One region of the Bradyrhizobium sp. CCBAU 21365 genome, then DNA from elsewhere that is predicted to be linked to it. Evidence: predicted binding sites of a transcription regulator. Region 1 holds the regulator's gene; each other region holds the start of a gene.

Region 1 (7,384 bases):
TCGCCGGGACGACAGCATTGAATGGGCGCTACGCGACCGCGTCGAAACACCAGGCCAGGATGCCCTTCTGCGCATGCAGGCGGTTTTCCGCCTCGTCGAACACCACGGATTGCGGCCCGTCGATCACCTCGTCGGTGACCTCCTCGCCGCGATGCGCGGGCAGGCAGTGCATGAACAGTGCGTCCGGCTTGGCGAGCGACATCAGCTTGGCATTGACCTGATAGGGCCGCAGCACGTTGTGGCGGTGCTCGCCCTCCTTGTCGCCCATCGACACCCAGGTGTCGGTGACGACGCAGTCGGCGCCGCGCACGGCGGCTTCCGGATCGCTGCCGAGCATGATCGGCGCGCCGGTCGCCTTGATCCAGTCGCGCATCGGCTTCTTCGGCGACAGTTCCGGCGGGGTCGCGACATTGAGCTGGAACTTGAACCGCTCGGCGGCATGCGCCCAGGAGGCCAGCACGTTGTTGTCGTCGCCGGTCCAGGCCACGGTCTTGCCTTCGATCGAGCCGCGATTTTCCTCATAGGTCATGAGGTCGGCCATCACCTGGCAGGGATGCGAACGCCGGGTCAGGCCGTTGATGACGGGGACGGTGGCGTGGGCAGCGAGCTCGAGCAGCGCGTCATGGTTGAGGATGCGGATCATGATCGCATCGACATAGCGCGACAGCACGCGTGCGGTGTCGGCGATGGTCTCACCGCGGCCGAGCTGCATCTCGGCACCGGTCAGCATGATGGATTCACCGCCGAGCTGGCGCATGCCGACGTCGAACGACACCCTTGTGCGGGTCGACGGGCGCTCGAAGATCATCGCCAGCGTCTTGCCTTCGAGCGGCTTCCTGCCCTTCTCGTGCGCCTTCAGCTTCGCCTTCATGGCGGCGCCGGCGGACAGCATGTTGCGCAGCTCGCCGAGCGGCAGCTCGTTGATATCGAGGAAGTGACGGACCGGCTTGCTCATTATCCCGCCGCCTTCTTCGGCTGCGCCGCCGACAGTACAGAGCACGCGCGCTCGAGCGCGGTGATCGACGTATCGATCTCGGTCTCGGTCACGATCAGCGGCGCCAGGAACCGCACCACATTGTCGCCGGCACCGACGGTGAGCAGCTTCTCGTTGCGCAGTGCTGCGATCAGGTCACCCGACGGCACCACCGCCTTGACGCCGATCAACAGCCCCTCGCCGCGCACCTCCGACAGCACGCCGGGATAGCGGTCGACGACGGAAGCGAGCTTCTGCTTGAGCAAGAGCGACATCTTCTGCACATGTTCGAAGAAGCCGGGTTTCAGCATGACGTCGAGCACGGCATTGGCGGCGGCGACCGCGAGCGGATTGCCGCCGAAGGTCGAGCCGTGCGAGCCGGGCGCCATGCCTTCGGCCGCTTTCGCGGTCGCCAGCACCGCGCCGATCGGGAAACCGCCGCCGAGCGCCTTGGCCAGCGACATCACATCCGGCGTGACGCCCGTGCGCTTGTAGGCGAACAGCTCGCCGGTGCGGCCCATGCCGGTCTGCACCTCGTCGAAGGCGAGCAGCAGGCCGTGCTCGTCGCAGAGCGCGCGCAGCGCCTTGAAGAACGCCTGCGGCGCCGAGCGCACGCCGCCCTCGCCCTGCACCGGCTCGATCAGGATGCCGGCGGTGTGCGGGCCGATCGCCTTCTTCACCGCCTCGATGTCGCCATGCGGCACCTGGTCGAAGCCGTCCATCGGCGGGCCGAAGCCTTCGAGATATTTCGTCGAGCCGGTCGCCGCCAGCGTGCCCAGCGTGCGGCCGTGGAAGGCGCCCTCGAAGGTGATGATGCGGTAGCGCTCGCCATGGCCCTTGGAGAAGTGATAGTGGCGGACCAGCTTGATCACGCCCTCCATCGCTTCGGCGCCGGAATTGCAGAAGAACACGAAGTCGGCAAAGCTCTGCTCGCACAGCCGCGCGGCAAGCGCCTCGCCGTCCGGGCTCTTGAACAGGTTCGACATGTGCCAGAGCTTGGTCGCCTGTTCCTGCAGCGCCTTGACCAGATGCGGATGCGCGTGCCCGAGCGCGTTGACCGCGACGCCCGAGGTGAAATCGAGATAACGGTCGCCGTTGGTTGCGATCAGCCAGGCGCCCTCACCGCGCTCGAAGCCGAGATCGACCCTGGCGAAGACGGGGAGCAGATGCGACGTGGCAGCGTTGGTCATGGCGTTCACTGACGGTTTTTAAGCCGACAATTGCCGCGCGCCTTGACGCCAGCGCAGCAACGGCCAGCTTCGGAAAACAAAACGGCCGCCTTTGCGGGCGGCACGTGGCGGGCATTCTATGCTGCGGTCGGTAAGTGTCAATCGCCACGAAGTGGCCTTCCTGCAATGCGAAACGAGCGCAATCCGGAGCATTCCGGTGCGGTGGAAAAGCCTCATCGCGATGCTTAACTGTGTGGGAACATGTGGACGCACGGCCGCGGACTCTTGCGCCAGAGTCACGCCATATTGTAGCGTTTGGCCTGTCGGGTACGACATCTCGTGCGGCGGTACTGGACCCTCTAAGTAGCCTTCGTGTCTCGCGTAAACGTTCGGGCGCAACACCGTGCCCGGCGAGGGCTAAGGGATTCTGGCCGCAGGGATATTTGTCCAGATTGGCTCGCAGCGCCGCTCCAATGATTGGCCGGCGCTACGCGAAGGGAAGAATGCGATGACTGTATTGACCTGGTCCGACGATCGCGTCGAGCAGCTGAAGAAGCTCTGGGAGTCTGGCCTGTCGGCCAGCCAGATCGCGGCGGAACTTGGCAATGTGACGCGAAACGCCGTGATCGGCAAAGTGCATCGGCTCGGCCTCTCCGGCCGCGCCAAGGCACCCTCCACGGCCGCGCCGCGGCAGCGCAAGGCCCGCCCCGCCCAGCACATGATGCGGGTAGCGCGGCCGGTGTCGCGCGGCAACACCGCGCTGGCGCACGCCTTCGAGGTCGAGATGGAGCCCGATCCGATCTCCTACGACAATGTGGTGCCGATGAGCCAGCGGCTGTCGCTGCTCGAGCTCAACGAGGCCACCTGTCACTGGCCGGTCGGCGATCCCTCGAGCCCGGAATTCTTCTTCTGCGGCGGCAAGGCGCTCGCCGGCCTGCCCTATTGCGCGCATCACTCGCGCGTCGCCTACCAGCCCGCCGCCGATCGCCGCCGGCCGTCGGCGAAACCGCAGATCAAGTGAGCACTCGGGAAAAGACGGAAGAACTCAAAAACAAATCCCCGCGAAAGCGGGGATTTTTTTTGTCCGTAGCCCATTACATCACCGGCGTCGTCCCGGCGAAAGCCGGGACCCATAACCACTAATGCGTGTTGTTAGAAAGCCGTCTGGCCACGTGCCGATTACGCCGGCCGCGGCGTATGGGTCCCGGCTTTCGCCGGGACGACGCCGGTGATGCGGCTTGCGATGGCCACGCGCCCGTTACGGCTGCGGCTCGGCCTTGGCAAAGCGGTCGTCGAGCGCGTAGCCGGCGCCGCGCACGGTGCGGATCGGATCCTGCTCGCGGCCCGGATTGAGCAGCTTGCGCAGGCGGCCGATATGCACGTCGACGGTGCGCTCATCGATGTAGATGTCGCGGCCCCAGACGCTGTCGAGCAGCTGCTCGCGGCTGAACACGCGGCCGGGATGCTCGAGGAAGAATTCGAGCAGGCGATACTCGGTCGGCCCGAGATCGATCGGGCGGCCGGAGCGCGCCACGCGGCGCTTCTCGCGGTCGAGCTCGATGTCGCCATAGGTCAGCACGGTCGCAAGCCGCTCCGGGCTCGCGCGGCGCAACAGGCCCTTCACCCGCGCCAGCAGTTCCGGCACCGAGAACGGCTTGACGATGTAATCGTCGGCGCCGGTGGCAAGTCCGCGCACGCGCTCGCTTTCTTCGCCGCGCGCGGTCAGCATGATGATCGGAAGCTGCTTGGTCTCGGGCCGCGCCCGCAGGCGACGGCACAGCTCGATGCCGGACAGGCCCGGCAGCATCCAGTCGAGGACCACGAGGTCGGGAACGCGCTCCTTCAGCCTCGTGTCGGCATCGTCGCCGCGCCCCACCGTCTCGACATCGTAGCCTTCCGCATCGAGGTTGTAGCGCAACAGCGTCGTCAGCGCTTCCTCGTCTTCGACTACCAGAATGCGTGCGCTCATCGGTTTAAGTTCTTTCTCTGTGGTGATCCGTTGCCCAGACGCAAACCGAAACGCTTACTTCCTTGAGCATAGTCCCCGCGGAAACGATTTGTCGCGAGGATCATCCAGTTTCGCTCTTGCCGGTCCCGCACTTGCCGATCATGCCTCAGTTGCCCGGCACCGTGGTGGCAAAAGTGGTCATGTCCCCCTTCGGGCGCTTGTCGGTGATCTGCTGGCCCTCGATCATGTAGAACACGGTCTCGGCGATATTGGTGGCGTGATCGCCGATCCGCTCGATGTTCTTGGCGCAGAACATCAGATGGATGCAGAACGAGATGTTGCGCGGATCTTCCATCATGTAGGTGAGCAGTTCGCGGAACAGCGAGGTGCAGATCGCATCGACCTCCTCGTCGCCCTTCCAGACGTTCATCGCCGCCGGCAGGTCGTGCGCGGCGTAGGCGTCGAGCACCGACTTGACCTGCGACAGCACGAGGTCGGTCATGTGCTCGAGGCCGCGGATCAGCTTCAGCGGCTGGAAATCGCTCTCCAGCGCCGCGACGCGCTTGCCCATGTTCTTGGCGAGGTCGCCGATCCGCTCGAGGTCGGTCGCGACACGCATCGCGCTGACGATCTCGCGCAGGTCGATCGCCATCGGCTGGCGGCGCGCGATCGTCAGCACCGCGCGCTCTTCGATGTTGCGCTGCAGATTGTCGATCTCGATGTCGGCGGCGACCACGCGCTTGCCGAGCGCGACGTCGCGACGGATCAGTGCGTCGACCGACTCGGTAATCATCCGCTCGACCAGGCCGCCCATCTCGGCGACCAGGCGCGTCAACTCCTGCAGATCGCTGTCGAATGCCTTGGCGGTATGTTCAGAAGCCATCGCTTGTCTCCCTCAACCATGATCCCGGGGATCATGGTTTCGTGTCCTGAATTTTAGCATGATCCGATCGGAAAACCGGTTCCCACTTTTCCGGATCATGCTCTAGCCGAACCGGCCGGTGATGTAGTCCTGGGTGCGCCGATCGCTCGGTGAGGTGAAGATCTTGTTGGTGTCGTCGAACTCGATCAGCTCACCGAGATACATGAAGGCGGTCTTGTCGGAGACGCGCGCCGCCTGCTGCATGTTGTGGGTGACGATCGCGATCGTGTAGTCCTCGGAGAGCTCCTGGATCAGCTCCTCGACCTTGGCGGTCGAGATCGGGTCGAGCGCCGAGCACGGCTCGTCGAACAGGATCACCTCGGGGCGCACCGCCACGGTGCGCGCGATGCACAGGCGCTGCTGCTGGCCGCCGGAGAGCGACAGGCCGGAGGCGTTCAGCTTGTCCTTGACCTCGTTCCACAGCGCGCCGCCGCGCAGCGCCTTCTCGACCCGGTCGTCCATCTCGGACTTCGAGATCTTCTCGTAGAGGCGGATGCCGAAGGCGATGTTCTCGTAGATCGTCATCGGGAACGGCGTCGGCTTCTGGAACACCATACCGACCCGCGCGCGCAGCAAGTTGAGGTCGAGCTTGGGGTCGAGAATGTTGGTCTGGTCCAGCATCAGCTGGCCGACCGCGCGCTGGCCCGGATAGAGGTCGTACATCCGGTTGAAGATGCGCAGCAGGGTCGACTTGCCGCAGCCGGACGGGCCGATGAACGCCGTGACGCGGTTGGTGCCGAGCGTCAGGTTGATGTTCTTCAGCGCGTGGTGCTCGCCGTAATAGAAGTTGAGGTTGCGCACCGTGACTTTCGGCGGCGCTTCCGGCAGCGGAACCTGGGGAACGTGGCCCGCGGCAGTCGTGGAGACGGAAAGCTCGGTCATTTTGCGGCCCTTTCGGCACCAAGGATACGCGCGCCGATATTCAACGCGAGCACGGTGAATGTGATGAGCAGCGCACCGCTCCACGCCAGCTCTTTCCAGTAGGCGTAGGGGCTCTGCACGAAGTTGTTGATGGTCACCGGCAGGTTGGCCATCGTCTTGGTCAGATCCAGGCTGAAGAACTGGTTCGACAGCGCGGTGAACAGCAGCGGCGCGGTCTCGCCGGCGACGCGGGCGGTCGCCAGCAGCACGCCGGTGATCAGACCCGATCGCGCCGCACGATAGGCGATCCGCTTGATCACCAGCGAACGCGGCAGGCCGAGCGCGGAGGCGGCCTCGCGCAGCGGATTGGGCACCAGGAGCAGCATGTCCTCGGTGGTGCGCAGCACGACCGGGATCACGATCACCGCGAGCGCGAGGCTGCCTGCGATCGCCGAGAAGCCGCGCATCGGCACCACCACCGCGCCATAGATGAACAGGCCGATGATGATCGAGGGCGCGCTGAGCAGGATGTCGTTGATGAAGCGGATCACCGAGGTCAGCTTGTCGTGCTTGCCGTATTCGGCGAGGTAGGTGCCGGCGAACAGGCCGAGCGGCGCGCCGATGCCGACGCCGATCACCGTCATGATGAGCGAGCCGACGATGGCGTTGAGCAGGCCGCCTTCGGTCGAGCCGGGCGGCGGCGTGTTCTGGGTGAACAGCTGCACGCTGAGGCCTGTAAGGCCGTTATAAAGCAGCGTGATCAGAATCAGCGCCAGCCAGGTGACGCCGAACAGCGCCGCGCCGACACAGAGCGCGCGGATGACGATGTCGTTGCGGCGGCGGGATTTGTAGATCGGGTTCATGGCGTTACTTCCCCGCCTTCTTTTCAAGCCGCATCAGCATCAGCCGCGCGCCGGCGAGCACGAAGAAGGTCAGCACGAACAACAGCAGGCCGAGCAGGATCAGGCCGGACTGGTGCAGGCCGTCGCTCTCGGCGAATTCGCTAGCGATCGCCGCCGAGATCGTGGTGCCCGGCGCGAAGATCGACGACGAGATCCGGAACGAATTGCCGATGATGAAGGTCACCGCCATGGTCTCGCCGAGGGCGCGGCCGAGCGCCAGCATGATGCCGCCGATCACCCCGACGCGGGTGTAGGGGATCACGACGCTGCGAACGACTTCCCAGGTGGTGCAGCCCATGCCGTAGGCGGCCTCCTTCAGCACCGGCGGCACGGTCTTGAACACGTCGACCGAGATCGCGGTGATGAAGGGCAGCACCATGATCGCAAGGATCAGCGCGGCGTTGAACAGGCTGAGATAGGACGGCGGGCCTGCGAACACCGCGCCCAGCACCGGGACGCCCTCGAAGATCCGGATCATGAAAGGCTGGAACGTGTTCGCCAGGAACGGGCCAAGCACGAAGAAGCCCCACATGCCGTAGATGATCGAGGGGATGCCGGCGAGCAGCTCGATCGCGATGCCGATCGGGCGGCGCAGCACTTGCGGGCAGA
Region 2 (7,384 bases), 820 kb from region 1:
CTAAACCGCGCGCCATGAACCGGACCGGACTTTTCATCGCGCTGGCGCTGGCGCTCATCGTCGGCATCCTGTTCGGGATCTATCCCGAGCTCGACCTGAAGCTGGCGGCGCTGTTCTACGATGTGGCGCGGAAAACCTTCCCGCTGAAGCTCGACGCGGTGGCGTCGTTTGCGCGCGATGCGGCGATGTGGATCGCCTGGGCGCTGGTGCTGCCGGCGATCGTGACCATCGTCTGGAAATTCATCCGGCCGGACCGGCCGATGCTGATGTCCGGCCGCGCCGCCGTGTTCCTGCTCACCACGATGCTGCTCTCGGCCGGCGTGCTCACCAATTTCACCTTCAAGAATTATTGGGGCCGGCCGCGGCCGGTGTTCGTGACGCAGTTCGGCGGCGATTTGCAATTCATGCCGTGGTGGGACCCGCGCGGCGGCTGCCCGCGCAACTGCTCGTTCTTCTCCGGCGAGGGCGCCACCGCGTTCTGGACCTATGCGCCGGCGGCGCTGACGCCGCCCGCCTGGCGGCCGCTCGCCTTCGCCGGCGCCACCGTGTTCGGCCTCGTCACCTCAGGGCTCAGAATGGCTTTTGGCGGACACTTCTTCACCGATGTGGCGATCGCCGGCCTGATGTCTTTCCTCGTGGTCTGGCTGTTCTACGCCCTGATCTACCGCTGGGCGTCGACCCGGCTAACCGACGAACAGGTCGATGCGGCGCTGACCCGGCTCGCCATGCCCGGCTACCGGCTGATGCAGCGCTGGCGCCGCGGCGGCCGGGTGGAGCAGGGCGCGCCCGAGGCCTGATTAAAGGCGTGCCCAGGCTCCGGAAATTTGATATTCGGCCTGCCTAATCACCACCGATTTCGACCGATTGGACCGTTCCATGAGTACGATTCTGAAAAGCCTGCCCACCGGCGAAAAAGTCGGCATCGCGTTCTCGGGCGGGCTCGACACGTCAGCGGCGCTGCTCTGGATGAAGCTGAAAGGCGCCAAGGTCTTCGCCTATACCGCCAATCTCGGCCAGCCCGACGAGGCCGACTACGACGCGATCCCGCGCAAGGCGATGGATTTCGGCGCCGAGAAGGCCCGCCTGGTCGATTGCCGCACCCAGCTGGTCCATGAGGGGATCGCCGCGATCCAGTCCGGCGCGTTCCACATCTCGACCGGCGGCATCACCTATTTCAACACCACGCCGCTCGGCCGCGCGGTGACCGGCACCATGCTGGTCGCGGCGATGCAGGAGGATGGCGTCAACATCTGGGGCGACGGCTCGACCTTCAAGGGCAACGACATCGAGCGCTTCTATCGCTACGGCCTGCTGACCAACCCGAGCTTGCGGATCTACAAGCCCTGGCTCGACCAGCAGTTCATCGACGAACTCGGCGGCCGCGCCGAGATGTCGGCGTTCATGACCGCGCAGGGCTTCGCCTACAAGATGAGCGCGGAGAAGGCCTATTCGACCGACAGCAATCTGCTCGGCGCGACGCATGAGGCCAAGGATCTCGAGAGCCTTGCGAGCGGCATCACCATCGTCAACCCGATCATGGGCGTGCCGTTCTGGCGCGCCGATTGCGACGTCAAGGCAGAGAAGGTCGTGGTTCGGTTCGAGGAAGGCCAGCCGGTCGCGCTGAACGGCAAGACGTTCGCCGATCCGGTCGCGCTGTTCCTCAAGGCCAATGCGATCGGCGGCCGCCACGGCCTCGGCATGAGCGACCAGATCGAGAACCGCATCATCGAGGCCAAGAGCCGCGGCATCTACGAGGCGCCGGGCATGGCGCTGCTGCACATCGCCTATGAGCGCCTCGTCACCGGCATCCACAACGAGGATACGATCGAGCAGTACCGCATCAGCGGCATGCGGCTCGGCCGCCTGCTCTATCAGGGCCGCTGGTTCGATTCGCAGGCGCTGATGCTGCGCGAGACCGCGCAGCGCTGGGTGGCGCGCGCCGTCACCGGCGAGGTGACGCTGGAGCTGCGCCGCGGCAACGACTACTCCATCCTCAACACCGAGAGCCCGAACCTGACCTATGCGCCGGAGCGGCTCAGCATGGAGAAGGTCGAGGACGCCGCGTTCACGCCGGCCGACCGCATCGGCCAGCTGACGATGCGCAACCTCGACATTGCCGACACCCGCGCCAAGCTCGGCCTCTACAACAAGACCGGCCTCATCTCGAGCGGCGAAGGCGCGCAGATCTTCCAGCTCGAGAACGACAAGGATTGAGGCGGCGGGCGAACGCGCCACAAACTCAGTGTCGTCCCGGCGAATGCCGGGACCCATAACCACGACCTTCAATTGTTGCGCAACGCTGGGGCCACAGCGCGCTTCAATGACTCCTCCCTGTGGCAATGGGTCCCGGCCTTCGCCGGGACGACGGGAGAAAGTTCGCCTACTTCACCCTGAGCGCATCGAGCAGCGAGCGGAACGCGCGCGCGTAATCGGTGCCGGTCTTGCCGATATCCGGCCCCGCGGAGACTGCAACCGCGGCTTCCGTCACCGCGCCGAGCAGCAGCCGCGCCAGCGGCTCGATCGGCTGTTTCGCGATCACGCCGGCATCCATCGCGGCAGCCAGCGCGCGCGGAAACTTGCCGCCGAAATGCTTGGCATCGATCTCGCGCCAGCGTTCCCAGCCGAGCACGGCCGGACCATCGCGCAAGATGATCTGTCCGGTCGGGCCTTTCGAGCACGCCGCGAAATAACCCTGCGTGCCCGCCGCCATCGCTGCCAGCGGATCGTTCTCGGCGCGCGAGATGCGATCGAGATCGGCGACGAGGTCGATCGACACCTGCTCGAACACCGCCTCGAACACCGCCTCCTTGGTCGCGAAGTGATGATAGACCGCGCCCTTGGCGACGCGCGCTCCAGCGGCGATGTCGTCCATCGTCGCGGCGGCAAAGCCGCGCTCGCCAAAAATGCGCCGCGCCGCCTTGACGATGGCGGCTCTGGTCTTCTCGCGCCGTTCGGCCTGGGTTGCCATCGCTTCGCTCTTGTTTGAGCATGATCTCAGCGCAAACACTGCGCGTTTGTCGCCGGAAAACCGCTTCACACTTTTCCGGATCATGCTGTCTAGCCCAGGTTCCGTAGCGGCACCAGTTGACTTACCGACTCTTGGTCGATAAGTACCGACTATCAGTCGGTAAAGGGAGAGTGCCCATGCCCTCGCTTAGGACGTTGCAAGCCTTCGCTGACACGGTGGAATCCAATGATCATGTCGCTGCGATCATGAACTTCTATTCAGTCGATGCCCGCACCCAGGAGAATGACGGCCAGTGGCGGGTCGGCCGCGAGGCGCTGGCGGCGCGCGAGGCGGCGGTGCTGGCCGCGGTCGCCGGCGTCAAGACCACGCGGCTCGGGCCGCTCCTGCTCGACGGCGATCATTCGGCGATCTGCTGGCGGTTCGAATTCACGGCTAAGGACGGCAAGGTTCGCAGCATGGAGGAGGTCGCCTGGCAGACCTGGCGCGGCGAGGAGCTGGTCGAGGAGCGCTTCTTCTACGATCCGCAGCAGATGGCGCGCTGAGACCACGCCGGCCGTTGCGGCAATACGCCCCGGCGCCGCCTCATTGCGCCGTCATCCGTCGCCACTAGCCTCCGCCCCGGCGCGCGCGTCATGCGCAAGAGGCGGAGCATCGATCATGATCAAGCGAGTTGCCGGTATGGCCGTCATGCTGGCGTTGTCGGCAGCTCCGGCGTTCGCGCAGACGATCTATCCGATCGATCGCGCCGATATCCTCGCCGGCGCCAAATTCGACTTCAAGGTCGAGCTTCCGGGGGTGGTCGATCAAGCAAAGCTCAAGGTCACGCTGAACGGCGCGGATTATGCCGCGGTGTTCGGCCAGGGCGGCACCTTCACCGCGCGCGAGGCCGGCCAAGAGCAATCGGCGCTGTTGCTGCGCGATGTCTCGCTCGCCAAGGCCGGGCAAGTCGCCGTCGAAGTCAGCGACGGCACGCAGAGCCGGACGGTGACCTGGACCGTCTATGACACCGGGGCACGCAAGGCCAGGAACGTGATCCTGTTCATCGGCGACGGGATGTCGCCGTCGCATCGCGTCGCCGCGCGAATCCTTTCCAAGGGGATTGCGGAGGGCAAGAGCCGCGGCAAGCTCGCGATCGACGACATGCCGCATATGGCGCTGGTTGCGACGGCGGGCTCGGACTCGATCATCACCGATTCGGCGAATGCCGCGAGCGCTTACGCCACCGGCCACAAGGCCGCGGTCAATGCGCTCGGCGTCTACGCCGACCGCACGCCCGATCCGCTCGACGATCCCAGGGTCGAGACCATCGCGAGCCTCGCCAAGCGCCGGGCGGGCCTCGCCGTCGGCATCGTCACCAACACCGAGGTCGAGGATGCGACGCCGGCGGCGATGGTTGCGCATACCCGCCGCCGCGCCGCCTATGACGCGATCGTCGCGCAATATTTCGACGCGAAGCCCGACGTGCTGATGGGCGGCGGCTCCGCGAACTTCCTGCCGCAATCCACGTCCGGGTCGAAACGCAAGGACGATATCGACTATCTCGCGCGCTTCCGCGACGGCGGCTATCCGGTCGCGACCACCGCAAGCGAGCTCGCCACGCTCGCGGCCAAAGCGGACACCCGCCAATTGCTCGGCCTGTTCGCCGCCGGCAACATGGACGGCGCGCTCGACCGCAAATTCCTCAAGGGGGGCGGCGTCAAGAAATTCCCCGAACAGCCTGACCTGACCGAACAGGTCCGGGCCGCGCTCACGGTGCTGTCGAAGCACGAGTCCGGCTTCTTCCTGATGGTCGAATCCGGCCTGATCGATAAATACGCCCATCTGCTCGACATGGAGCGCGCGGTCTACGACACCATCATGCTCGACAACGCAGTGCGGCTCGCAAAGGACTGGGCGAAAGCGCGCAGCGACGACACACTGATCCTGGTCGTGGCCGACCACAACCATCCGAACAGCCTGGTCGGCACCATCAATGACGACATGACGACACCCAACGTGCCCCTGCGCGAGCGCGTCGGCGTCTATGAGAAGGCCGGCTTCCCGAATTATCCGGCGCCGAACGCCGAGGGTTATCCGTCACGCGTCGATGTCAGCCGGCGGCTTGCGATCTTCTCGGCCAGCCTGCCCGACCACTACGAGACGTTCCGCCCGAAGCTCGACGATCCGAACGAGCTGACCGTGAAGGGCGATCAGCCCGACAGTTTCAAGGCCAATGACAAGTACAAGGATGTCCCCGGCGTCGTGCTGCGCTTCGGCAATCTGCCGGCAATGATCGGCGCCAGCGTGCATTCCGGCGAGGATGTCATCCTCACCGCGACCGGCCCGGGCAGCGAGCGCGTCCACGGCTCGATGGACAACACCGAAGTATTCCGCGTGATGGTCGAGGCGCTGGGACTGGGCGCGGAGAAGTAACGAATGAAGAGATTGGGTCGATCAGCATGCCCGCTGTACCTCTCCCGCTTGCGGGGGCGACGCTCCTCCAACCTCCCCTTGAGAAGGGGGAGGTCGCTTTGCTCGCCAGAGCAAAGCGGGTGGGGATCTGCTCTCTCCGCAGCCACCATCATCTGCGGCTGACCCCCATCCCGACCTTCCCCCTTTCAGGTGGAAGGAGAGCAAACAAAAAATGGCCGGGATCGCTCCCGGCCATTTCGTATTGTGACGTCGCGCGGCTCAGCGCGGCGGCGCGGCGGAGGCGGTGCCGCCGTTGAGCAGCGGGGTGATGCGGCGGACGGTGACGCGCCGGTTGATGCGGCTCGGTCCGTCGGTCTGCTCCTTCAGATATTGCGAGCCGTAACCCTGCGAGGTCAGGTTCTCCGCCGGCACGCCGAATTGCTGCGTCAAGAGCTCGGCGGCGGATTGCGCACGGCGGTCGGACAGCGACAGATTGTCGGTGTCGTTGCCGGTCGCATCCGTGTGGCCCTCGATCAGGAACACCTCGCGCGGATTGCGCTGGATGGCCCGGTTGAGGCCGTCGGCGATCACCTGCAGCCTCGCCGCCTGGTCCGGCGGGATGGTCCACGATCCGGAGTCGAAGTTGATCGTGTTGACGTCGATGCTCGGCATCTGCATGCGGACGTTGGGGCTGTAGCGGATCTCGTCCAGCGAGTAGCGCCGTTCGATCCGCTGCACCGGCGGTGCTTCCATGGTCTCATAGATCACGTCGGGCGACGCGTCCTGCGCGTCGACGATGTAGCGATCGTAGGGAATGTTGACCACCGGCGGTGGCACGTCGACATAGAAGCCGCCGACCGCCCGCGGATCGCGATAGCTGTTGTCGATGATGACGACCTCTCGTCCGCCAGTATCCCTGCGGATACGGCGCAACATCTGGCCGTCGGAGCCGACCACCGTGATGATCTCGCTGCCGTCGGGACGAACCACGACCGTCCGCGTCTCGCCGCCGATCGTCTCGGTGCGGATATCGCGCGCGCCATAGCGGAAACGATAGACGTCGTCGCCGCGGACATAGGCCTGGCCGCCCGGATCGCGGATGATGACGCGGTCCGGTTCGGTGTAGATGGTGCGGCCGCCTTCGACGACCTCCTGCCGCTGGCTGTGCAGGTCGGCGATGCTGCCGCCGATGATGGCGCCGGCGACCACGCCGGCACCGACGGCGGCGCCGATCGCGAGCGGCTTGATGTTGTCATGCCGAGGTGGCGGCGGCAGCGGCGCTGCGACCGCTGGCGCGGCGCGGAAGGCCGGCGCAACCGTCGGCGGCGCGTATTGCGCGCGGCCGGGCGGTGGCGTTGCGGCGGCCGAGCCGGGAACGACCGACGGCGCCGGCGCGCCCATCGCAGCTCCCTGGGCCGGTGATACGCCGGGCGCAACGCCCGGGCGTGCCGGTTGACCCGGAGCCGGGGTCGCGCCAGGCGCGCCCATTGCCGCGCCCGGGGTCGCAGGCGTTCCGGGCGGTGTCGCCGGACGTCCCTGCTGACCTGGCGCCGGTGGCGTCGGCGTCGCGCCGGGTGCCGGAGGCGTTGTTGCGGCAGGCGGGGTGCCTGGCCGCGCAGGCTGTGCGCCGACAGCCGGAGGCGTCGGTGTCGGTGTCGCGCCGGGAGCTGTCGCGGCGGGTGGCGTACCCGGTCGTGCCCCTGCTGCCGGCGGCGTTGTCGTTGCCGAAGGCGCGGGCGTTGACGTCGCCGCGGGCGGTGTGCCCGGCGGCTGCTTGGCGCCGCCAGGACGTTCACCGCGTTCGCCACCCGGACGATCGCCAGGGCGGCGTTCGGCCGGTGCCGTTGTCGGAGCTCCCGGGGTTGCGGGCGTCGGTGTCGGCGTTGCCGCTGTGGGCGGGGTGCCGGGGCGCGCTGCCGGCGCGGCATTCGGCGTGGCGCCGGGGGTTGGCGTCGGAGGCGTGTGCGCGGGACCTGCGCCGGGCGGCGGCGTGCCGGGTCGCTGCGGTGCTGCGGCCGGCGGCGG
Region 3 (7,384 bases), 4.4 Mb from region 1:
TGGGCTCGCCGCCGCGCGACCTCGGGTCGATCGCGTTCGCCAGCCGCCACGCTTTTTTTTGAAGCTGAGCTTCTCGGCATGCACGAAGTCCCACACCGAATGGTAGTCGACCTTCAGGCCGCGTCCGGCAAGTTCGGCAACGAGCCCCCGTATGGTGAAATCGCCGTCTTTGATCCGCTGCGACAGCCAGACTGCGTGGTCTCCCGAAACCGCCTTCGGCTTGTGACCGCCCATCTGGCCAGGCTCAACGCTGCCGGTCTCCTCGACCCGCTGCATCCAGCCGATGGCAGTGCTGATCGCCACCCCAAACTGCTTGGCGGCCCGATTGCGCGACATCCCGCCCTCGATCGCGGACACGACACGCTTGCGAAGATCCAGAGAGTAAGGCTTCCCCATCCATGCTGGCCTCCGATCCAGCCAGCATGGTGAATCAGAAATACACTGATTTGGGAATCCCAAATCGATTCAACCTAACCCCATCCCGCTTTAGCTAACGCTCCGATCTGCTCACGCTCCGCTCTTGCGTGGCAGCGTGAGCGTTCAGCGCTGTCCCATTGGTGCAATCGGCATCGGCAATGGCGCGACCGGCTCGGAAATCACTTCCGGCACGGCGGTGTTCAACTGCAGCACGGTGGCGGCCGCGGGGACCGCGGCATCGGCCATCGCCGCATGGCCTTCGGCGCTCGGATGCACCGCGCCGCCATACACCGCCGACAGGATGCCCCATGTCGCGTCGTGGATGTCGCTTGGCTGCATCGAGGATGGCAGGCCCTGCGGGTAGGTCATCGCCGTGAAGTAGCTGTCGTTGGCGTCGCGGATCCAGCGCGCGCGCGGCAGATAGGCGCGGTATTCGCCGGCGCTGCGGCCGCATTTGAGCGGCTGGTTGGCCGCGGCGACGATGTCCGACACGAAGCTGTCGCCATTGGCGGCGAAGCAATCGCGGTCGAATTCCGGATCGGTCGACGCGCGTGCGCAGAAGCCATGGCTCGCAAACGCGTCCTGATGCGCATCGACGAAGGTCATGCGGTCGGCCTGCGGATTGCGGCAGATGATGCCGGACTGGCACTGCGCGATCGCCTTGAGCTGCGGCAGGAACTCGTTCTGCACGAAGCTCGAGACCGACGCGAGGCGGTTGGGATCCGCGTTGAACGAGGGATGGATCTCGAAGCCGGCGCGGCCGCCGGGGCAGGGCGCCCCGCCATTGGCCAGCGCCGGATTGGCATAGGCCGTGTAGATCACGTGCGAGAGATCGCCGCCGACCAGCGGCTTCAGCGCATCGCGCAGCTTGGCAAAATCGGCCGGCAGGTCGCGCGCCAGCGCCGAACGGGCATCGTCGACGCTGGCCATCGAGCCGCCGCGGCTGAACAGCGTGCGCTCGGTCGGCGTGTCGACGATCACGTTGGCGACGAGGCCGGAGAAATAGATGTCGTTGGCGCCGATCGACAGCAGCACGAGGTCGAGGGTGCGGTCGGGCTGACGGCGCTTGGCGGCGGCGAGTGCGGTGCGCAACTCCGCGATCTGGCCGTTGACGGTGCCCGAGCAGGTGTTGGCTGTCTTCGTCGGCAGGCATTCGCGCGCCTGCTGCGAGCCGAGCAGGCCGTCGGCGATGGTGGCGCCGGTGCAGGCCAGCGGCAGATAGGTCACCGCGGTGTGCGGATATTGCACGGCGAGCGCGAGCGCCGTGCGGGTCTGGTAGCTGTACAGCGACCGGTGACAGGCCGAGTTGAGCCACAGCGCGCTCTGGCGCTGCCAGTTGGTCAGGGTGTCCGGTGCTTCGCAGGCGCGGCCGCCTTTGTAGCCGGCGCGGCTCGGCCGGTAATATTGCGCCCCGCCGAGATAGGAGCGGAAGCAGAACCCCTCGTCGGAGAGCGCAATCGCGCGGTCGGGATTGCCCTCGCCGGATGCGATGCTGTCGCCGAGGCCCGCAATCAGCAAGTCGCGCACCTCGATCGGCGTCGTCACGCGCTGGTTGGCGTCCGAGCCGCTCGCGACGTCGACGGTCGCGACCGTGGTGCGGCCGTAGCGGACGCGCAGATTGACCGGCTCGGCGCAATCGAATGTCGAGGATTGCGGCCCGTCGCCGTCGTCGAACGACCAGGCGCAGGTCGCGCCGACCGGAACCGGTCCGGTGAGCCGCACGACGATCGGATGATCGATCGGCGTCAGATAGCTTTCCTTGACGTTGTCGCGCGTGCAGGGCTCGCTGACGCGGCCCTGCAGGTCGATGCAGAGCCGGTTCACGGTGTTGCGCGCCCAGCCGCGGCCGTCGCTTTGCAGTTCCAGCGCCTGTTCCGAGGCCAGCACGGTGCGGCCAAGCCCGCTTTCGACATGCAGGCGGAAGTCGCGTTCCTCGCGGAACAGGCGGAAGCGGTTGCGGACCTCCCAGGAGATCTGCAGCTGATTGTCCTGCGCGTCCGCGGCCGATGCGAATACCGCGGCCAGCGCGCTGCCGAGCAGCACGCTGCAGACCGTCACCCGAAACGAAAATCGAACCAAAAAGCCAATCATGGCGCGGTTTGACGCGAGCGGTACGGCGAAAATAAGAGAAGCGGCTGCGAGGATCGAAAATCCGGGATCGAGCGGCCCGCACGAGGGCCGATAACCTTGCCTGTTACCGTTTCAGCTGCCTGACCCGCCGGCTTTCGATCGGTTGCCGCACGGTCGCCGAAGCCGTGCAGGCTTGGCTTAGTCGTTTCCGCTCTTGCCAGGGCTGCACCACGTTGAGCCAGAGCTCGCGCATGCCCATGATCGAGATCGAAATCCCGAACGGGATCAGAAAGTAGAGGATGCGGAACACGACCAGCGTCGCCAGCAATTGTTCCTTGCTGAACTCCGGCAGCGCCACCAGCATCGCGGCGTCGAACACGCCGATCGAGCCGGGGGCGTGGCTGGCGAAGCCGAGCAGCGTCGCCAGGATGAACACGACCGCCAGCGAGACGAAGTCGATATGCGGCTCGGTCGGCATCAGCAGGTACATTGCGAGCGCGCAGAAGCCGAGATCGACCACGCCGATCAGGATCTGCAACAGCGTCAGCTTGGCCGAGGGCAGCACCACCTTCCAGCCGTTCTGGCCGAGCTCGCGGCGCTTCTCGCCGGTCAGGAGCCAGACGAAATAGGCCCCGATGCCGGCAAGGCAGCCGAGCGCGATCAGCCGGTTCATCGCCGGCGGCAGCAGGTCCATCGCCGACGCCGCCGCCGGGTGCCAGGCCATGCCGAAGCCGAGCACGAACAAATTGCCGAGCCAGAAGGTCAGGCCCGACAGAAAGCAGATCTTGGCGACGTCGATCGCGGAGAGGCCGTAATCGGAATAGATCCGGAAGCGGATCGCGCCGCCGGTGAAGACCGTGGCGCCGATATTGTGGCCGATCGTGTAGCTGGTGAAGCTCGACAGCGCTGCGATGCGGTAGGGGACATGGATCTTGCCGATCGTGCGCAGCGCGAAGAAGTCGTAGAAGGTCAGCGTGCAGAACGCCCCGACCACGCAGAGCGCCGCGAGCGCGATCCGATGCGGCGCGATGTTGGTGAGCGCGGTGAGAATGATGCCGGTATCGACGCCCTTCAGGGTGTGAACAAGCGACGTGATCGCGAACGCGATGATCAACACACTCGCGGCGATCCCGAGCCGTTTCCAGCCGATCTTTTCCTTGAAACCACGCCCAAGCGTGGTCAGCAGCCGAAGCATTCATCCTCCCGGCGGGGCGGCAATTTCAGTGGGACCCGGTCACGGACGGCGACGGGTGACGGGCAAACGCACCGTACGCGATGACCCATAAGGCAAAACCGATGCGTTGTGCAGCCCTTGACAAGCCAAGCTTCGGCCCTCGTCCAGCGTCATTGTCATATTGGCTACATATGTTCTCGCTCTGCGGAATGTGAGTCGCAGGACAGCGACGGGGCCGCTACGTGTTCCGCCGTTCCAGGCGGTTTCGTCGGCCTTTTTGCCGATTTTGGGGCCGTCCCGGCGTCGATGCGGGTTCGTTGGCGCGAGGCGAATAGACGATATGCATCAGCCTGGGGACGCCTGGGCCCGCTGTGGCGTTTACCAAAGTGTGAAGTCGACAGGCGCTTGCGCATGATCCGCCCTGCGCTCGGGGCCAAGTGAGGCGCGCGAGGGCGGTCCGTAGGTCTATTGAGGCAAAACGCCGCGCGAGCGGGCCGCCGTCGGGCAGGCCGGCCAGGCATGCGACTCCACACTTCGATCGATGGCGAAGTGTTGCGGCGCAACGAAGGCCTATGTCTCGCATTGGTTGCCGAGAGCAAGGACAAGACCATGCAACAGACATCCCTGAACGTCCGGCACATGCCGCCGGACCGGCGCGCAGCGTCGCATCAGCAGTCGAGCGGGCTCGGAGCGACGTTGACGCTCGCTGCGATGAGTCTCGGCTATGGCGTCGTGCAGCTCGACGTCACCATCGTCAACACGGCGCTCAATGCGATCGGCGCCTCGCTCGGCGGCGGCGTTGCCGAACTGCAATGGGTGGTCAGCGCCTATACGATTGCCTTTGCGGCCTTCATCCTGACCGCGGGCGCGCTCGGCGACCGGATCGGCGCCAAGCGCATCTTCATGGCCGGGTTTGCGATCTTCACCGCGGCATCGGTTGGCTGCGCGTTCGCGCCTGATGCGGCGACGCTGATCGCCGCCCGCTGCGTGCAGGGGCTGGCCGCGGCCATTCTGGTGCCGAACTCGCTGGCGCTGCTCCGCCATGCCTATGAAGACGAGCAGGCACGGGGACGCGCAGTCGGGGTCTGGGCCGCGGGCGCGAGCCTTGCGCTGACCGCCGGCCCGTTCGTCGGCGGCGGACTGATCGCGCTGGTCGGCTGGCGCGCGATCTTTCTGGTCAACCTGCCGATCGGCCTCGCCGGCCTGTGGCTCGCCTGGCGCTTTGCCGGTGAAACCGCGCGGCATCAGCAGCACCGGCTCGATCTGCCGGGTCAGGTCGCGGCGATCGCCGCGCTCGGCACGCTCGCCGGCGCGCTGATCGAGGGCGGCGCGCTCGGCTGGGGCAGCCCGTTCGTGATCGCAGGCTTCGCTCTCGCCGCCGTCTTCTCCGTGCTGTTCGTCTGGCGTGAGGCGCGCGCGCCGCAGCCGATGCTGCCGCTCTCGCTGTTCCGCCACCGGATGTTTGCCCTGACCTCGCTGGTCGGCCTCCTGGTCAATGTCGCGTTCTACGGCCTGATCTTCGTGCTCAGCCTCTACTTCCAGCAGGTCAACGGGCTGTCGGCGCTCGCCACCGGCTTGGCGTTCGTGCCGATGCTCGGCGCCGTGCTGCCCGCCAACCTGATCGCGCCGCACGTCGCGGAGCGGATCGGCGCGCCGGCGACAATCGCGCTCGGCGCCGCGCTCTCGGCCGCCGGATGCCTGGCGCTGCTGTTGATCGGCCCCGGCACGAGCTATCTCGCAATCTGCCTGCAGCTGCTGGCCATGAGCGGCGGCCTCGGCCTGCTGGTGCCGCCGCTGACATCGGCGCTGCTCGGCAGTGCCGAGCCGCAGCATGCCGGCATCGCGGCAGGGGTGCTGAACGCGACCCGGCAGACCGGCAGCGTGCTCGGTGTCGCGCTGTTCGGCTCGATGGTCAGCCGGTCCGCGGCCTTCATCGCCGGCCTGCATGCGGCGCTCGTCATCTCCGCCGGCGTGTTGCTGGCGGCCGCTGCGCTGATCTGGATCGGTTCATGGTCAGAGGCCCGGCGTTGAGACGAACTGCGGCGAGGGATCTCCGCTCGCCTTGACCCGATCGCCTGCATTCAAGGCTTCTTCACCATGCGTGGAACCTTGCTGCATTGCGGTTACCGTTCGTACACGAATGCGTCTGTTCTTATAGGTCCATAAAGGGGGCCTATATGTATCGCGTTCTGACCTGTCTCACTTGGAACATGACTGGCGACTGGTCGTCCTTGGCGCGGTGATCTGCCTGCTCGCCAGCGCCGTCGCGATCAGCCTGTTTCACCGCGCCCGCGCCGCACAGGGGCGTGCCCGCGAGATCTGGATCGGCCTCGATGCGGCGGTCGGCGGTTGCGGTATCTGGGCCACCCATTTCGTCGCCATGCTGGCGTACGATCCCGGCATCGAGGCCGGGTACAACATTCCCATCACGCTGCTGTCGCTGGTGCTCGCGGTTGCGATCCTGGCCGTCGGATTGGCCGTCGCCACGCTCGACGAACGCTGGCGGACGGTTGCGGCCGGTGGTGCGATCGTCGGTGCCGGTGTCGCGGCGATGCATTACACCGGCATGCTCGGGCTGGAACTGCCCGCGCGCATCGTCTGGTCGCCCGGCATCGTGGCCTCGTCGATCGCGTTCGGAAGCCTGTTCGGCGCGCTCGCGCTCGTCGTTGCCACCCGTGGCGAACGTTTCGGCACCGTCGCCGCCGCGACCGGTCTTCTGACCGTCGCGATCGTCTCGCATCATTTCACCGCGATGGGCGCGGTGACGCTCGTCCCGGATCCGACGATCGTTTCCGGCGGACTTACGGTCTCGCCGCGCGTGCTCTCATTCATGACCGCCGTTGCGGTTTTCGCGATCCTCGGCCTCTCGCTGATCGCCTCGATCCTCGACCGTCGCGCCAAGACCGAGCTTCACAAGCAGAAGGTGGTGCTCGATACCGCGCTCGAGAACATGTCGCAGGGGCTGTGCATGTTCGATGCCGACGGCCGCATCATGCTGTTCAACGAGCGCTACAGCGAGATGATGGGGCGCAGTCGCATGCCGCTGCAGGGACGCCTGCTGATCGACGTCCTGCAGGACCTGCATTCCATCGGCGAGTGGGACGGCGATCCCGAGGAGTTCTGCAATGCTCTCGTCGCCGAGGCAAAGGCCGGCCACAGCGCAACGCGGATCGTCAGCCGCAACGAGCGCGCGATCCGTGTCGTCGACCAGCCGATGAAGGGCGGCGGCTGGGTCGCGACCTTCGAGGACATCACCGAATGGCAGCAGGCCCAGGAACAGATTTCGCACATGGCGCGGCATGACGCGCTGACCAATTTGCCGAACCGGACGCTGTTCCGCGAGCAGCTCGAAAAGGCCTCGAGACTGGCCAAGCGTTCCGACCAGCTGGCCGTGCTCTGTCTCGATCTCGATCATTTCAAGGAAATCAACGACACGCTCGGACATCCGATCGGCGATGCGCTGCTGCGCGAAGTCGCGCGCCGGCTCGGCGAATGCGTGACCGAGCACGATACCGTGGCGCGGCTTGGCGGCGACGAATTCGCCATCGTGCAGTTCTGCAGCAATTGCGAGCCGTCCGTCGTGTCGTCGCTGGCAAGTCTCGTGGTCGAGCGGATCGCCGCGCCCTACGAGATCGGCGGCCATCAGCTCGTGATCGGCGTCAGCATCGGCATCTCGCTCGCGCCCGAGGACGGCAAGGATCCCGACGAATTGCTGCAAAAGGC
Region 4 (7,384 bases), 830 kb from region 1:
CCTGATCCGAGATCAGGAAGGTCGCGAGATTGGCGAGCTCCGCATGCTCGCCGGCGCGGCCGAGCGGATTTCGATGCGCCCAGCTCTCGCCGCGCCCTTCGGGACGCAACTGTCCGGTCGCACCTGCGGTCGGAAACGCGCCGGGCGCGATCGCGACGGTGCGGATGCCCTTCGGGCCCCACTCCACCGCAAGGCTCTTGGTCATCGCGAGCACCGCGGTCTTGGCCATCGAGGACGGCACCGTGAACGCGCGGCCGGTGATGGTCGAGGTCGACAGGATCGAGAGCACAACGCCCCTGTGCTTGCCGTCGATCCAGCGGCGGCCGGCGGCGAGCGTGCAGTACATCGTGCCATGCAGTGTCGGCGCGAGGATCGCGTCCGCCGCGCGGAATGACAAATGTTCGCTCTGCGCAATAAAGGTTGCGGCAGCATTGTTGACCAGCACGTCGATCGGCGCGTCCTGCCAGACCTGATCCATCATCGCTTCGACCGCCGCTCCGTCGCGGATATCGCAGCGCGCGATGGAAACCTTGGCGCCGAGCTCGCTGCGGAATTTTGCTGCGGTTTCCTCCAGCAGCCCTTCGCGCCGCCCGCAGATGATCAATTCGGCGCCGAGTTCGGCGAAGCGGTAGCCCATCGCCGCGCCAAGGCCGGAGCCGCCGCCGGTGATCAGGATGCGCTTTTTCGCCAGCAGGCCTTTTTCAAACATAGTTTGATCCCTCCGCACTGTATTGTCGCTCCGCCGCAAATCCGGCATGAAGCTTGTAGTCCAAGATCTTGCAGCTCTTTCTGCGTCCGAAACTCAGGTGTGTCCATGAAAGCCATCCTCTGCTCGCAATACTGTCAACCCGACGATCTCGTGCTGGCTGACGTGCCCGATCCGGTGGCGGGTCCCGGCGAAGCCGTGATCGCGATCAAGGCGGCGGCGCTGAATTTCTTCGACATCCTGATGATCCAGGGCAAGTACCAGATCAAGCCGCCGTTCCCGTTCTCGCCGGCCGCCGAGGTTGCCGGCGTGATCGAAAGCGTCGGTGCCGGCGTCACTGACCTGAAGGTCGGCGATCGCGTCGTCGCTTCCTGCGGCCACAACGGTGCGCGCGACAAGATCGCGCTGCCGGCGAATTCGATCGTGAAGATTCCCGACAACCTCGACTACGACCGCGCCGCCGGCATCATCATCATCTACGGCACCGCGCTGCATGCGCTGGAAGATCGCGCGAGCCCGAAGCCGGGCGAGACGCTCGCGGTGCTCGGGGCCGCCGGCGGCACCGGCCTTGCTGCGTGCGAGCTCGGCAAACTGATGGGCCTGAAGGTGATTGCCTGCGCCTCATCGGACGAGAAGCTGGCATTCGCCAAGCAACACGGCGCCGAGCTGACGCTGAACTATGCGAAGGAAGATCTGAAAGAGGGCCTGCGCAAGCTGACCGACGGCAAGGGCGCCGACATCGTGTTCGATCCGGTCGGCGGCGCCTATGCCGAAGCCGCGCTGCGCTCGACCGCATGGGAAGGCCGCTTCCTGGTGATCGGCTTTGCCGCCGGCGACATTCCGAAGATCCCGCTCAACCTCGCGCTGCTGAAGGGTTGCGATATCCGCGGCGTGTTCTGGGGCGCCTGGGCGCGGCAGAATCCGGACAAGAACCGCAAGAACCTCGAGAAGCTCGTGCAGTGGACCGCGGAAGGCAAGATCTCCTCGCATGTCGACCGCACCTTCCCGCTGTCGCAGACATCAGAAGCCCTGAAGGTGCTCGCCGGCCGCAAGGCCATGGGCAAGGTGATCCTGCACCCGGGAAGCTGAGGACGGATTCGGTAACTTGATAGCCCGGATGGAGCGAAGCGAAATCCGGGACCGAGCCATCCGCGGTTGGAGCAGCCCCCGGATTACGCTTCGCTTCATCCGGGCTACAGGTTCTTCTCCTTCCCCCTGAAAGGGGGAAGGTCGGGATGGGGGGCGCCCGCAGACGACGCTGCAAGCCGAGAGAGCAGATCCCCACCCGCTTTGCTCTGTGGAGCAAAGCGACCTCCCCTTTTCAAGGGGAGGTTAGAACATCACTCCTCTTCCGGCACACCGCGCTTCAGCGCGGCGCGGGCGGCATCGCGATGCTCCGGCGTGATGTGGCTTGCCACAATGCGGAGCGCGGTTGCGAGCACTGCGGCGTCATCGGTGAAGCCGAGGATCGGCAGCATGTCGGGCACGAAATCGAACGGCAGGATGAAATAGGCGATCGCCCCGAGCAGCGCCGCCTGCACGTGGCGCGGCGTCTGCCGGTCGAAGGCGCAGTAATAGGCGGCCAGCAGGTCCTCCGCGAAAGGCAGGCTCGCCACCACCTTCTTGAACTTAATCCAGAAACGGCGGCGCACGCTTTCCGGGTCCTGCGCCAGCCGATCGGCAGGCCCAAATCCCGCGCCGTGTTCGCTCGATGTCATCGCAAGGTTCCTCGACGCCGCGCCAGCTCGGCGGCGGACGATGCGAATCTGGGGATATCGGCGGACCCGCGCAAGGTTGCACGCGCCGGGCTCAACTGACCCCAAGCTGCCTTGCGATCGCGTTCATGGCCTTGGCAAGGTCGATGTCGCGCTTGGTCACCCCGCCGACATCGTGGGTCGACAGCACCACCTCGACCGTCTTGTAGACGTTTTTCCACTCGGGGTGATGGTCGCTCTTCTCGGCGACCAGGGCGGCGCGGGCCATGAACCCGAAGGCCTCGTTGAAGTCCTTGAACACGAAAGTCTTGGCGATCGCCTCGCGGCCGGACGTTTCCGACCAGCCGGCCAGTTCCCAAAGGGCGGCCTTCCTTGCCTCCGCTGACAGCCGTTCGACCATGGTAACCCTCCCGTTTAACGCCGACTTTAGCCTAACAACCGGCCTCCGGGATGGGATCCACGCCCAAATTAAGGCCGAAATCGCGTCCTATCGCCGCTGGTAACCATGACGGAGTTGTAACATCTGTCCGTTCAGTAATTTGCTACACATAGGAGATGTATGGGCGTTGGTAGTTTTGCGAGATTGAGCCCCGACGATTGTTTGCGAGATCGATGACAGACGGCTCCGCCAGCATGTCGCCCAAGCCGCTCCGTTCGGCAAAGCGGCGGCTGATGTTCGTTTTGATCGCGGGCGCGCTGGCCATCATCGGCACGCTGATGGCGGGCTATTATTTCGCCGTGCGTCCGGTGACGCTGCGGATCGCGGTCGGTCCCGCCAACAGCGATGACCTCAAGGTCGTGCAGGCGCTGGCGCAGGCCTTCAACAACCAGCAGCAAACCCAGGTCAAGCTGAGGCCGGTGCAGACCGAGGGCGCCACCGCCAGCGCGCAGACGCTGGCCGACGGCAAGGCCGATCTCGCCATCATCCGCGGCGATCTCGAGGTGCCGAAGAATGCCCAGGCGGTCGCGACCCTGCGCAAGAATGTCGTGGTGATGTGGGTTCCGCCCGCCAAGGGCAAGGTCCGGAAATCCGCGCGGATCACCAAGATCGCGCAGCTTGCCGGCCGCAAGATCGGCGTCGTCGGCCGCACGCCGGCCAATGTCAATTTGCTGAAGCTGATCCTGACGCAATACGGTGTTGACCCGATGAAGGTCGAGATCGTGCAATTCCCGGCCAATGAGGCGGCGGAAGCGATCAGGAACCTCAAGGCCGACGCCTATCTCGCCGTCGGCCCGGCCAACAGCAAGATCACGATCGATGCGATCACGGCATCGGTCAAGGACGGCGGCGAGCCGAGCTTCCTTGCGATCGACGCCTCGGAGGCGATCGCGCAGAACCATCCAGCCTATGAGGCCGCGGAAATCCCCGCCGGCTCGCTCGGCTCCGCCGACCGGCCCGACGATGAAGTGAAGACGATCAGCTTCTCGCACCACATCGTCGCGCGGAAGGGCCTGTCGGACTCGACGGTCGCGGCATTCACGCGGCAATTGTTCGCGATCCGGCAGTCGCTCAAGACCGATTTCCCGCTTGCCGCCAAGATCGAGACGCCGGACACCGACAAGGATGCCACCATTCCGGTGCATCCGGGCGCCGCCGCGTTTGTCGACGGCGAGGAAAAAACCTTCCTCGACCGCTACAGCGACTACATCTGGTGGAGCCTGATGGCGTTCTCGGCGATGGGCTCGGCCGGTGCGTGGTTCGCCGGCTATCTCAAGCAGGACGAGCGCAACACCAACACCTCGCAGCGCGAACGCCTGCTGGAGATGCTGAAGGCCGCACGGCAAAGCGATTCAATCGAGGAACTCGACCAGATGCAGGCGGAGGCCGACGACATCCTGCGCCACACGCTGGACTGTTTCGAGCACGGCGCAATCGAGGAAGGCACGCTGACCGCATTCAACATCGCGCTCGAGCAGCTTCATAACGCCGTCGCCGACCGCAAGGCGCTGCTGTTCAGCATGCCGCAGAATTTGCAACGGACTGCCACGCAGTTCAGGGCGGCGGGCACGGCGTAGAATCGCCGCTACTCTCTCTCCGCCAAAGCCTGTGAGGGAGTCATCGGCGGCAGGGTTCCCTCCCCCCTTGCGGGGGAGGGTTAGGGAGAGGGGTGCCACACGACGTGCTCTCTCAGAATTGAGTTCGACAACAAGCGACCGAGTTGCGAAGGCACCGTTCTCCGCAAACATGCCGCCCGGAGCTTACCCCTCTCCCCTACCCTCCCCCGCAAGGGGGGAGGGAGCCCGACGTACGTGCTCACCTTACAAAGGTGCTCACCCCGACGCCTTGTGCCTCCCGCCGCTGTAATCTCTCCGTCATGGAATTTTTCTAGGTCTTGGCGCGCCTGCGGCGCATTGTCGCTGTGACCTGAGGAGGCTCCCCATGACGATCCGGTTCTCGCGAAATCTCACCCGCCGACGCTTTCTCTCCACGGCGGCGGCGGCCGGCGCCGGTGTAATCGCGATGCCCTATCTGTCGCGCGCCGCCGACCGCCCCGTGATCACCCATGGCGTGCAGTCCGGCGATGTCGGCGTCGACGGCGGCGTGGTGTGGGCGCGGGCCGACCGGCCGTCGCAGATGATGGTCGAGGTCGCAACCACCGAGTCCTTCAAGGATGCCCATACGCTGCCGCCGATCACGGCGCTGCCCGAGAGCGACTTCACCGCCAAGATGCTGCTGGAGAACCTGCCCTCCGGCCAGGACATCTTCTACCGCGTCCGCTTCCGCGACCTTGCCCACATCGACATCGTCGGCGAGCCGGCGGTCGGACGCTTCCGTACCGCGCCGAGCGATCGCCGCGACGTCTCCTTCGTGTGGGGCGGCGACGTCGCCGGCCAGGGCTGGGGCATCAATCCCGATGACGGCGGCATGATCACCTTCGCCGCGATGAAGAAGCACACTCCGGATTTCCTTCTGCACTCCGGCGACACGATCTACGCCGACGGCGTGATCCCCTCCGAGGTGAAGCTTCCCGACGGCAAGATCTGGAAGAACGTCACGATTCCCGAGAAGGCCAAGGTCGCCGAGACGCTCGACGAATACCGGGCCGCCCACAAGTATAACTTCCTCGACAACAACGTCCGCGCCTTCAATGCCGAGGTGCCGATCTTCGTGCAGTGGGACGATCACGAGGTGACCAACAATTGGTCGCTGTCGAAGCAACTGCCGGCGGCCTACAAGGAGCGCGACATCAACGTGCTCGCGGCGCGCGCCGCAAGGGCCTTCCACGAGATGTATCCGATGCGCGAGAGCATCGTCGAGCCTGGGCGCGTCTATCGCACGCTGAGCTACGGTCCGCATCTCGACGTCTTCATGCTCGACGAGCGCAGCTATCGCGGCCCCAACGGCCCGAACCTGCAGGAGCAGTACGGCCCCGACGCCTATTTCATCGGCCCGGGCCAGATGGCCTGGCTGAAGCGCGCGCTGCTCAACTCGCGCGCCACCTGGAAGGTGATCGCCTCCGACATGCCGCTGTCGCTGATCGTCTATGACGATGCCGCCAACAAGAAGGGCTCGGAAGCCTTTGCGCAGGGCGATGGTCCGGTGCGCGGCCGCGAGCTCGAGATCGCCGATATCCTGCGCTTCATCAAGACCGCAGGGATCGTCAACACGGTGTGGCTGACCGCCGACGTGCACTATGCGGCAGCGCACTACTACAACCCGAACAAGGCCCAGTTCCAGGAATTCGATCCGTTCTGGGAATTCGTCTCCGGCCCGCTGCATGCCGGCACGTTCGGTCCGAACGAACTCGACAACACCTTCGGCCCCGAGGTGAAGTTCATCAAGGCGCCGGGCGAAGGCAACCAGAACCTGCCGCCGTCGGCGGGCATGCAGTTCTTCGGCCACGTCAAGATCGACGGCAAGAGCGGGCAGATGACGGTGAGCCTGCGCGACCGCGTCGACGCCGAGCTGTGGGCGATCACGCTCGACCCGAAGCCGGTCTAGTTCGGTCACAGCCACGACGGAACCGGGCTCTTTTTCTTGACGGCCTGGCCTCCGAGGCGAGGCAACGCGATTGCCGGGGATGGACCTCCCCGGCATCTTCCGGTACCGATGTCAGAGTCGTTATGCTGGGGGCCCGGAGGGGCGGAGCATGAGGCGCTGCGAATTCTTTCGCGTGCTCGGTGGTAGCGTTGCGAGATTTCGGCCTCGCCGCTTTTTGGTCGTCGCGATCGCAGTGTTCGCGCTGCTGCCGATCGAAGTCAGCGATGCCGGCTGGCTGCCCGATCTCTTCAGGAGCTCACCCAAGCATGCCAAGTCGCTGAAGCGCGCGAAGGCGACAAGGGCTGCCAAATTGGCAAGGCACCGCGCTCCGCCCAGGCACCGCGCCATGCGGCTGGCCGCCCTTGGGCCAGTCACCCTGCCGCTTTCAGCTCTCAAGCGGGCCGCTGCCAAATGCGATCCCGCGACGTTCCGGATCGTGCTGGATGTCGGACATACCGCGCAATCGGAAGGCGCGATCAGCGCGCGGAATGTCGCCGAGTTCACCTTCAACCTGCGCCTTGCGAAGCTGATCGAGCAGAGGTTGAAGGCCGAAGGCTTTGCCGAAACCAGGCTGCTGCTGACCGAAGGCAAAGCGAGACCGAGCCTCTTCAAGCGGGTCGCCGCCGCCAACAATCTGCACGCGGATCTGCTGATGTCGATCCACCATGACTCCGTGCCCAACAAGATGCTCGAGGACTGGGAGTTCGAGGACAAGAAAAGCCACTTCAGCGACCGCTTCAGCGGCTACTCCGTGTTCGTCTCCCGGGACAATCCGGACTTCAAGACCAGCCTCCGGTTCGCCGAACTGGTCGCCGGGGAAATGAAGGCCCAGGGCCTGCATTATGCCGAGCAATATAGCCAGGCCATCATGGGTCGTTACCAGCACCCGTTGCTGAACAAGGATACCGGCGTCTACAGCAATGATGAACTCATCGTGCTGAGAAAGACCGCGATGCCCGCGATCCTGCTGGAGGCGGGCTC

What was found. Region 1 encodes PhoB, which activates phosphate uptake and scavenging genes when phosphate is short. Its sites were predicted from a motif close to TGTCATNNANCTGTCAT; they were not measured.
Region 2: a site for PhoB is predicted at 3,549-3,565, ahead of XI02_RS01730 (alkaline phosphatase). Genes of this name have one in related genera too.
Region 3: a site for PhoB is predicted at 3,836-3,852, ahead of XI02_RS29455 (YbhN family protein). Genes of this name have one in related genera too.
Region 4: a site for PhoB is predicted at 4,722-4,738, ahead of XI02_RS01665 (alkaline phosphatase). Genes of this name have one in related genera too.

Annotation. Positions count from the first base shown of each region.
Region 1 is NZ_CP030036.1:1,181,747-1,189,130, reverse strand. Features, by position in the region: gene argF (ornithine carbamoyltransferase) at 29-955, opposite strand; gene XI02_RS05520 (aspartate aminotransferase family protein) at 955-2,163, opposite strand; gene XI02_RS05515 (GcrA family cell cycle regulator) at 2,651-3,163, shown strand; gene phoB (phosphate regulon transcriptional regulator PhoB) at 3,401-4,111, opposite strand; gene phoU (phosphate signaling complex protein PhoU) at 4,257-4,973, opposite strand; gene pstB (phosphate ABC transporter ATP-binding protein PstB) at 5,076-5,894, opposite strand; gene pstA (phosphate ABC transporter permease PstA) at 5,891-6,736, opposite strand; gene pstC (phosphate ABC transporter permease subunit PstC) at 6,741-7,384, opposite strand, start outside.
Region 2 is NZ_CP030036.1:363,055-370,438, forward strand. Features, by position in the region: gene XI02_RS01710 (phosphatase PAP2 family protein) at 15-797, shown strand; gene argG (argininosuccinate synthase) at 877-2,214, shown strand; gene XI02_RS01720 (TetR/AcrR family transcriptional regulator) at 2,381-2,968, opposite strand; gene XI02_RS01725 (nuclear transport factor 2 family protein) at 3,145-3,510, shown strand; gene XI02_RS01730 (alkaline phosphatase) at 3,626-5,380, shown strand; gene XI02_RS46180 (OmpA family protein) at 5,639-6,760, opposite strand.
Region 3 is NZ_CP030036.1:6,234,117-6,241,500, reverse strand. Features, by position in the region: one part of gene XI02_RS29465 (IS630 family transposase) at 1-59, opposite strand, end outside; one part of gene XI02_RS29465 (IS630 family transposase) at 61-396, opposite strand; gene XI02_RS29460 (hypothetical protein) at 541-2,508, opposite strand; gene XI02_RS29455 (YbhN family protein) at 2,612-3,682, opposite strand; gene XI02_RS29450 (MFS transporter) at 4,301-5,692, shown strand; gene XI02_RS29445 (EAL domain-containing protein) at 5,865-7,384, shown strand, end outside.
Region 4 is NZ_CP030036.1:352,636-360,019, reverse strand. Features, by position in the region: gene XI02_RS01690 (SDR family oxidoreductase) at 1-709, opposite strand, end outside; gene XI02_RS01685 (NADPH:quinone oxidoreductase family protein) at 815-1,795, shown strand; gene XI02_RS01680 (YkvA family protein) at 2,047-2,424, opposite strand; gene XI02_RS01675 (4a-hydroxytetrahydrobiopterin dehydratase) at 2,516-2,821, opposite strand; gene XI02_RS01670 (TAXI family TRAP transporter solute-binding subunit) at 3,034-4,437, shown strand; gene XI02_RS01665 (alkaline phosphatase) at 4,802-6,364, shown strand; gene XI02_RS01660 (N-acetylmuramoyl-L-alanine amidase) at 6,579-7,384, shown strand, end outside.